DNA from 3 places in the Undibacterium sp. Ji50W genome. Region 2 is predicted to be linked to each of the others. Evidence: predicted binding sites of a transcription regulator. Region 2 holds the regulator's gene; each other region holds the start of a gene.

Region 1 (3,284 bases), on a different contig from region 2:
AATAAAATAAACATGGAACGTTCCAGTTCCAGTCCTTCCTTGATAAAATCCTTGCCATGATGATAGTCATACAACATCACCAGGCTAAAAGCCCCGGCAATGAAGTGGCCACCGGACAAGGCCGTCAGCGACCCTGATTCCAGTGCCGCCAGTGCCTCGGACGAGGTATTGATGGCGCTGAAACCGGCATCAAGCCCCGGCTTGCCGCCACGCGCACGCCAGCTTTCCATCGCACCGAATGCCATCAGGTCGCTGCCCGTCCAGACCAGCCGCGTCTGCGGATAACGCTGATACAGCCACACACTTTGCTCCTGCGCCTTGACCCTGCTCCATTCACCATACACCACCTGATCCAGCACCACATCTTTGGCTTCCGCTACCGCCCGGCGCATGCCTTCGGTACGTTTATATGACGTAGTGGTGGCACGGTCACCAGCTATCGCCAGCAAATGCAACTTGCCGTCAGCGGCCATCCATTTTTCAGCACGCCCACGTTCTATCAGTTTGCCTGCGGTGACATACCCGGCCTCTTCGGCCATAGGTTCCAGGCTGCCCAACCAGTGTTTATGGATCTGGCGCGGGTGACCAACTATGTCCCGTTCGCTCGGCTTGGTAATGCCACTGTAGGCAAAGAAAGTCTTGATACTGGCTGCATCCAGTATACGCACTACTTCTGGCCCCATGCCATAATCATTCGTCAGCACAACATAATCGGGACGTTTTGCAGCCGGACGGGCTGCAATCTGCCTGGCAAATTCCAAAGGTTTAAGATGATCGCGCTCGGCATACAAGACTTCCAGCTTGATACCCAGGCTGCCGGCGGCTGCAGCCATACTGTTGGTCGCAGTGACCCAATAGATTTCATCTGATTTTCCGGGGTTCAGGAAAGTGACCGACATAGCCAATGCTGAAGCAGGCAACCCCATCGCAACAACACAGCAGAACGCTGCACAAAACCGTAACCACCACATCTCACTGCCTCCGCGCACCCGGTCTGCCAGGCTGATTCAGCCGCACTGCTCATTTGCCCCACAGGCATCAAGCATGTGCACCGGTTTTAGTTATCCAGGCGATTTGCCCGCCACGTGCACCGGTAGCCTAAACATTTCGCTTAATTTATAGGCAGTATTTTCGATGATTTACTGCAACAAAAGCACCAGCGTTACAAAAACTCACATTTTCTATGCGGCAATATTTCAATGATGCAACTAAATTAATTATCTAAAGTGCATTTAAATGCATGGTTTTGACATTATAAATGCATGATTTCTAAGGAAATTTTAATTTAGTCCATTTTCCAGTCTTGAAAAGCATAGAGCTCGCCCATATACTTAGCACTCGTTGGGAGAGAGTGCTAACAAGTCTCTCCCCAGCTTAATTGAATTCCAATAGTAATTACTCGCAAATTTAAAGGAGCTTGTATGAACCTTCGTCCCCTGCACGATCGCCTGATCGTGAAACGCCTGGATCAAGAAACAAAAACCGCATCCGGTATCGTTCTGCCTGACGCCGCTGCTGAAAAGCCAGATCAAGGTGAAGTACTGGCTGTTGGTCCTGGCAAACTGCTGGACAACGGTACTGTGCGCGCCCTGGACGTTAAAGTTGGCGACCGCGTTTTGTTCGGTAAATATTCTGGTCAGGCTGTCAAAGTTGACGGCAACGAAGTTCTGGTGATGCGTGAAGAAGATATCTTCGCGGTCGTACAGAAGTAATCGGCATCCACGATATCAATTAAAGAATTCGGAGAATTAATATGGCAGCTAAACAAGTAATTTTTGGTGATGACGCCCGTGCGAAAATCGTCAATGGTGTCAACATCCTGGCAAACGCAGTAAAAGTCACCCTGGGCCCTAAAGGCCGTAACGTTGTTCTGGAACGCTCTTTCGGCGCACCCACAGTAACCAAAGACGGTGTCTCGGTTGCTAAAGAGATCGAACTGAAAGACAGGCTGGAAAACATGGGTGCGCAACTGGTGAAAGAAGTGGCTTCCCGCACTTCTGACAACGCCGGTGACGGTACAACCACAGCGACTGTTCTGGCACAAGCCATCGTTCGCGAAGGTTTCAAATATGTAGCAGCTGGCTTCAACCCAACTGACTTGAAACGCGGTATCGACAAAGCGGTAACAGCCATCGTTGCTGAAATCAAAACACTGTCCAAGCCAACCACTACCAACAAAGAAATCGCTCAAGTTGGTTCCATCTCTGCCAACTCTGATGCCAACATCGGGGACATCATTGCCAAAGCAATGGACAAAGTCGGCAAAGAAGGCGTGATCACTGTTGAAGACGGCAAATCCCTGGACAACGAACTCGACATCGTTGAAGGTATGCAGTTTGACCGTGGCTATCTGTCACCCTACTTCATCAACAATCCAGAAAAACAATCTGTTATCCTGGAAAACCCGTTCGTCCTGTTGTTCGACAAAAAAATCTCGAACATCCGTGACTTGTTGCCAATACTGGAACAAGTTGCAAAATCCGGTCGCCCACTGCTGATCATCGCTGAAGATGTAGACGGCGAAGCGCTGGCTACTCTGGTTGTCAACAACATCCGTGGCATCCTGAAAACTGCTGCTGTTAAAGCACCAGGCTTCGGCGACCGTCGCAAAGCCATGCTGGAAGACATCGCTATCCTGACCGGTGGTCAAGTGATTGCTGAAGAAGTTGGCCTGACTCTGGAAAAAGCAACGCTGGCTGATCTGGGCCAAGCTAAACGTATCGAAATCGGTAAAGAAAACACGACCGTTATCGATGGCGCTGGCCAGGCTGTTGGTATCGAAGCACGCGTTAAACAAATCCGCGCGCAAATCGAAGAAGCAACTTCTGACTACGACCGTGAAAAACTGCAAGAACGCGTTGCCAAACTGGCAGGCGGTGTTGCTGTGATCAAGGTTGGTGCTGCAACTGAAGTTGAAATGAAAGAGAAAAAAGCCCGCGTTGAAGATGCTCTGCACGCAACTCGCGCTGCCGTAGAAGAAGGCGTTGTTCCTGGCGGTGGCGTTGCCCTGCTGCGCGCACGTCAAGCTGCTGGCGACATCAAAGGTGACAATGCGGATCAAGAAGCCGGTATCAAACTGGTTCTGAAAGCAATCGAAGCACCTTTGCGTGAAATCGTAGCTAACGCCGGTGGCGAACCTAGTGTTGTTGTGAACGCCATCATCAATGGCAAAGGCAACTACGGCTTCAACGCTGCCAATGACACCTACGGTGACATGATAGAAATGGGTATCCTGGACCCAGCCAAAGTAACACGCTCTGCATTGCAAAATGCAGCATCTGTTG
Region 2 (3,284 bases):
AAGCCCAGCCGGCCCTGGTTGACGCCTATCAGCGGTACGTTATAGGGAGCCAGTTGACGCGCGATGCCCAGCATGGTGCCATCCCCGCCGATGACGATGGCGGCATCGGCAGATTTGCCGATTTCAGGAACAGTCATGGTGCTGAACTGCACCAGTTGCGGGTATTGCGCTGTTTCTGCCTCGATAACGACGTGATGTCCTGCGTGCTCCAGGAAGTTTGCCAGTTCCGTCATGGAATCCGCGATACCGGCAGCATTATATTTCCCAACAAGTGCAATGGTTTTGGCCTGGACTGTCATAAACAAGGGGGAGGTGACATGATGCCTCAGATTAGACCATAATTAAGCCAGGAATGAATGAATTGAGTGCACTTTATGACATTAAAAGCTGTTTTGCTGGATCTGGATGATACCTTGTGGCCGGTGGTGCCGGTGATACGCCATGCCGAGGCGGTGTTGCAGCAATGGATGCATGAACACGTACCCGTGGTCGCCCAAAATTACAGTGTGGAAAAATTGCGTGAACGCAGGAATAGTCTGGTATCGGCCGACCCGCGTTTTCAATATGATTTGTGGGCGCTGCGCCATACCTTGCTCCGTGAGGTATTCCAGGAACATGGCGTAGCGGTGGAAAAAGCCGATCATGCCATGGCCGTATTCGCCGATGCCAGGAACCAGGTGGATTTGTACGAAGACGTCAGGTCAGGCTTGCTGGCGCTGGAAAAAAAAATAGTGCTGGGGACGGTCTCGAATGGTTTTGCCGATTTGTCGGCCATTGGTATTGCCGGGCATTTCAAGGTATCGATTGCGGCGTACCGCTTTGGCTGTGCCAAGCCCGACCCGCGCATTTTCCTGGCGGCTTGCGACGCGCTGGAGTTGGCACCCTCTGAAGTCTTGTATGTGGGTGACGATTTGTTGCTGGATGTGCAAGGTGCACAACAAGCTGGCCTGAAAGGTGGCTGGATGAATCGCAAGGGTTTGAAAATTGAGGATGAACGCCATATGCATATCAGGCCCGATGCAGAATTTGCCACCTTGCATGAGCTGGTACAGTGGATATGAAACTTTTAGGACTTACGCAAAACCGCCCCAGCTGCGTTGTAGCTCCTCTCCTAGGAGCCGTGTACTATTCGTACTGTCTTCGTCGCTACGGTGTAGACGGGGTTTAAGACAACACCGTTGTCTGCCGACGAAACGAACCTCCCTTGCAAGGGATGTTTCCTAAAAGCGATAGCCTTGCTGGGACAATTTTGCGTAAGTCCTAACTTTCTATGTTCATTGCTGGCATGAACGCATAAAATGAAGCTATGCAACTCGATATTCGCGCACAAACCTTATTAAAAGCACTGGTCGAACGGTATATCGCCGATGGCCAGCCTGTGGGCTCCCGCGCGTTGTCGAAAATTTCCGGCCTGGAATTGTCGCCTGCGACCATACGCAATGTCATGGCTGACCTCGAAGAGATGGGTTTTGTTGCCAGTCCGCACACGTCAGCCGGACGCATACCCACGCCACGCGGGTATAGGGTGTTTGTGGATAAATTGCTTACAGTGCAAGAGATCAATGAAGTTGGTCTGGAGTCACGTCTACAGGCAGGCATGTTGTCGCAACCGCCACAAAAATTGATCGCCAATGCCGCACAGATTTTGTCTTCGCTGTCGCAGTTTGCCGGCGTCGTCATGACACCGCGTACCGAATCGATATTCCAGCAAGTCGAATTTCTGCGCTTGTCGGAAAAACGTATCCTGCTGGTCGTGGTGTCGCCCACCGGGGATGTACACAACCGTCTTTTGCTGACCGACGTAGACTATAACCAGGGGCAACTGGTGCATGCGGCCAATTACCTGAACCAGAATTTTGGCGGTTTAAGTTTTTCCGATGCGCGTACCCGCATCAACAGCGAATTACGGCAACTGCAAAATGACATGACCCGGTTGATGCAGGCGGCGGTGGAAGCGGGCAGCAACGCCATGGATGAGCAAAATGACGAGGTTGTCATTTCAGGTGAGCGCAATTTACTGAATGTGCAGGATCTGTCTTCCAACATGAGTTCCCTGCGTAAATTGTTTGACATGTTCGAGCAAAAAAGCAGTTTGATGCAATTGCTGGATGTGTCCAGCAAGGCGACTGGCGTGCAGATCTTTATCGGTGGTGAATCGCAGCTGGTTCCCATGGAAGAAATGAGCATAGTGACCGCACCCTATGAAGTTAACGGTAAGATAGTTGGTACACTGGGAGTCATAGGTCCGACCCGTATGGCCTATGAAAGAGTGATACCAATCGTGGATATTACCGCAAAGTTATTGTCGAATGCGCTGAGCCAGTAGCCTTTGAATTAATCGATATAGTTGACGTCATGCGCCTTGCTGAAACAGGTTTGGCGAGCAACCATGTCCAGCCTCTGGGTCGTGCAAGCAATTCTCTTACACTTGTGACTGATAATTATTGATATGGACAAGAAAAACGTAACAATACTATTGGTGGACGATAACGACGTCACCAGGGAAGTGCTGAGGGTAATCTTGCGCAGCGAAGGCTATGATGTCGTGGGTGAGGCAGCCGATGGCAGCACCGGGCTGGAAATGGCAGTCAAGCTCAAACCGCAACTGATCATGCTGGACGTGGTCATGCCCAAGATTAGCGGTATCGAGATTTTGCCGCGTCTGAAAGAACTGGTTCCCAATGCCCGTGTACTGATGGTCACCGCCAACAAGGACCAGGCAACCATTGCAGAAGCCGTCAAGACCGGTATTCATGGCTATATTCTCAAGCCATTCAATGCACAAAAAGTGATAGACACGGTAGCGGCTGTCGTTGCCAAAATCAGCAAGTAACGCAAGACCACCAGACTCAGGCAGGCTTGCCTGAGTTCTATTTGACTGCCTGCTTATGTGTCGCGTTGTGTGTTGATATGTGCAGAGTTATGTGCAGAGATTCGTCTGCAGGATGGATGAATGGTTTTTAAGTCTTGTGTTCGCAGTTGTTTTTTGTGCAGTTACCGTAAATGGCCAGCGCATGTTCGGCAATTTTAAAGCCACGGTCCAGCGCTACCTTTTGTTGGCGTTGCTCGATTTCTTCATCAAAAAATTCTTCAACCCTGCCACAATCCAGGCAGACCAGATGGTCATGGTGTGAACCCTCGTTCAGTTCGAAAATTGCCTTGCCGGTCTCGAAGTGATTGCGATTAAGCAGGCCGGCCTGCTCGAATTGCGTCAAAACACGATACACTGTTGCTAAGCCAACATCCATATTTTCATTCAGCAGGATCTTATACACGTCTTCTGC
Region 3 (3,284 bases), on a different contig from region 2:
TGGTCTACACGATTATCCTGAAACCGGCGACGCCACAGAATATTGTCATCGGTGGGTTGTCTGGTGCCATGCCACCGGCGCTGGGCTGGGCTGCGGTGGCTAACGAAGTGTCCATGCAGGCCTGCTTGCTGGTTCTGATTATCTTTGTCTGGACGCCACCGCATTTCTGGGCGCTGGCCATGTACCGCCGCGATGATTATGCTCGCTCAGGTCTGCCAATGTTGCCGATTACTCATGGTATGGAGTTCACACGTCTCCATATCTGGCTGTACACCATCGCCCTGTTTGCCACCACCATGTTGCCGTATGCGGTACATATGAGCGGCCTGATTTACCTGATCAGCGCAGTGATACTGGGTGCGATTTTCCTCTGGTATGCATGGCGTATCTACAAACACTATGATGATGCGCTGGCTCGCAAGACCTTTGCCTTTTCCATCATCTACCTGTCCCTGTTGTTTGCGGCCTTGTTGATCGACCACTACATCAAGCTATGAAGATATCCAGCGTATTCAAAGGGTTAATGGCTGCCGTGCTTGCAGTGTTGCTGCTGGCTTGCCAGAAACCGGCAGAAAAATTCGTCAATACCGATTTGACCGGCCTCGATTACGCCGGGGACTTTGCCCTGACCGACCATAACGGCAAACCACGCACTCTGGCAGATTTTCGTGGCAAGGCAGTGGTGATTTTCTTTGGCTATACCCAATGCCCGGATGTGTGTCCGACCACCATGGTGGAAATGGCGAATGTCATGAAAGCCCTGGGGCCGCTGGCGCAAAAAGTACAGGTCCTGTTTGTGACGATAGACCCGGAAAGGGATACCCAGGCCCTGCTGGCCAATTATGTACCGAATTTTGACCCCAGCTTCCTTGGCTTATATGGTGATGCCGCCGCGACTGCCAAAGTCGGCAAGGACTTCAAGGTGTTTTATCAAAAGGTTGCCGGCAAAACGCCTGGCAGCTACACCATGGATCACACAGCTGGCAGCTACGTATTTGATCCCGAAGGCCGTATACGCCTGTTTTTGCGGCATGGTCAGGGGCCAGAACCGATCGCGCATGATTTGAAGATGCTGCTGCAGTAAGCGCACAGATAGCGCGACAGAAAAAACAGCGCAAAACCAGGTAGTAAAAAGTAAAAAGAAAGTAAAAAAGGCACTCATCGAGTGCCTTTTTTATGCAGTGCCGGTTTCAGGAAGTGAAACTGGCGAGGCTGCCTTTCATTTTCTTCAGTGCCGCGCTTTCGATCTGGCGTATGCGTTCGGCAGATACACCGTATTCATCTGCCAGCTCATGCAGGGTTGCGCCGGTACCATCATCATTTTTCAACCAGCGTGCTTCGATGATGTGACGTGAACGTGCATCCAGCTTGGACAAGGCTGATTCCAGGCCTTCGCTTTGCAGACGATCATACTGGCGTGTTTCCAGCACACGGGTAGGCTCGTCAGATTCTGTTTTCAGATAGGCGATAGGAGCAAATTTTTCATCATCGTCATCGGTAGGTGCATCCAGGGCAATATCATGACCGGACAAGCGCATTTCCATTTCGATGACTTCTTCACGTTTGACATCCAGCGTTGATGCCAGGGCATCAATCTGCTTGGGTGTCATGGCATCCAGGCCTTCTTTATGGCTGCGCAGGTTAAAGAACAACTTGCGCTGTGCCTTGGTCGTTGCCACTTTAACCAGGCGCCAGTTTTTCAGGATGTATTCATGCATCTCTGCCTTGATCCAGTGCATGGCATAAGACACCAGACGCACACCTTGATCAGGATCGAAACGCTTGACGGCTTTCATCAGGCCGATATTGCCTTCCTGGATCAGGTCAGCGTGGGGCAGGCCGTAACCGAGGTAGCCGCGTGCAATCGAAACAACCAGGCGCAGATGCGACATAACCAGTTGTTGCGCTGCTGCGAGATCATTGTCATTACGCAATTTTTTTGCATAATCAATTTCTTCTTCATGCGTGAGCATGGGCAGGCGATTGACTGCCGAGATATAGGCATCAATATTTCCCAGCGTGCCGCTAAAGCCAAGGGCCAGTGCGGTGCTGTCAGTAGCAGGGACTAATTGTGTCGTAGTTGTTGCCATTTTTCCTCCTCATTGCTGCCATCCTGAGTATCAATTACCCGATCTGGCACGTTCAAGTTCCTATATTAGCACTCTCTTGAGAAGAGTGCTAATACTGTGATTCTATGAATCCCATCAAAAAAATCTATCGAAAAACTTGTATTAATATGAAGTACTTATAAGGCTTTGATGCCCACCAGCCCTGAAAGTTGCAATCACTGAGGTAAATTTTGCCTTTACAGGACTATCTGTATGTAATGAGTAAGGCGTACTGACATGAAAATTTAACTGGCGCGTGCCAATTGTCGTCTGACAGATAGCCACACCCCGATCAGCCCCAGCAACATGCTGATAGCCAGCAAGAACAAACTGGGCAGCATCGCCAGCGGTACCAGATGGAACTCGGACGCATACAGTTTGGCAAATTCGGCAATGGCCAGGTTCAAGGGTTGCAGGGCTGCTGCAATCAAACCCAGCGCAATACCACCTGCCAGCAAGCCCAGCAGGCCGCCAGTATAGTAATACGGCTTATGGATAAAACTATTGGTCGCCCCCAGCAGGCGGGTGACCGCAATTTCTGACTGATGGGATATAACTTGTAGCCGGGTGGCATTAAATACCACCACCACAACCACGACAGAAAGTGTTGCCGCCAGGAATAATAAGCCCAACTGCATGATTTGCACCAGTGCCGCCAGCCGCTTGACCCAGGCCGAGTCCAGTTGCACTACATCGACGTCAGGCATGTGCTTGATTTCTTCCACCAGCATGTCGAGCTTGTCAGCATCGTTGTTTGACAGCGACAGGATATACGCATCCGGCAAAGGGTTGCCACCCAGCGTGGACAGCACTTCGGCCAGATTGGATGATTGTTCCAGGCTGGCCAGTGCCTTGTCCTTGGGGATGAAATTCAGGCTGGCCGTAATATTTTTTTCCTTAAGCAACTTTTTGATCGGTATCGACAAGGCAGTAGCCGTTGGCCGTGGCGTATCCGGGCTGACAAAGATACTGATCTCAGGTTCTATCGACAATTGTGAAGAAATGGGCCGGATATTTTCTATCAGCGTCAGGCCGGCGATGGGCAAGGCCAGCGCAATGGCGACCACCAGCACATTGAACAGAAAATTACCGGGGCTGCCGCGTAAATGTGTCAGGGCGCTTTTTAAGGCAAACAGATGCTGGCGAAACCAGATGGTCATGAATTCTTCCTCTGTG

The links. Region 2 encodes HrcA, which represses chaperone genes, less so after heat shock. Its sites were predicted from a motif close to TTAGCACTCNNNNNNNNNGAGTGCTAA; they were not measured.
Region 1: groES (co-chaperone GroES) is a predicted target of HrcA. The motif match lies at 1,332-1,358, and genes of this name have one in related genera.
Region 3: rpoH (RNA polymerase sigma factor RpoH) is a predicted target of HrcA. The motif match lies at 2,156-2,182, and genes of this name have one in related genera.

What each region holds. Positions count from the first base shown of each region.
Region 1 is NZ_JBMPOX010000008.1:85,894-89,177, reverse strand. Features, by position in the region: gene ACO0K9_RS13695 (ABC transporter substrate-binding protein) at 1-899, opposite strand, end outside; gene groES (co-chaperone GroES) at 1,422-1,712, shown strand; gene groL (chaperonin GroEL) at 1,754-3,284, shown strand, end outside.
Region 2 is NZ_JBMPOX010000002.1:296,828-300,111, forward strand. Features, by position in the region: gene ACO0K9_RS06570 (NAD kinase) at 1-299, opposite strand, end outside; gene ACO0K9_RS06575 (HAD family hydrolase) at 375-1,061, shown strand; gene hrcA (heat-inducible transcriptional repressor HrcA) at 1,307-2,326, shown strand; gene ACO0K9_RS06585 (response regulator) at 2,450-2,833, shown strand; gene fur (ferric iron uptake transcriptional regulator) at 2,961-3,284, opposite strand, start outside.
Region 3 is NZ_JBMPOX010000003.1:147,233-150,516, reverse strand. Features, by position in the region: gene cyoE (heme o synthase) at 1-497, shown strand, start outside; gene ACO0K9_RS07630 (SCO family protein) at 494-1,084, shown strand; gene rpoH (RNA polymerase sigma factor RpoH) at 1,191-2,090, opposite strand; gene ACO0K9_RS07620 (cell division protein FtsX) at 2,354-3,268, opposite strand.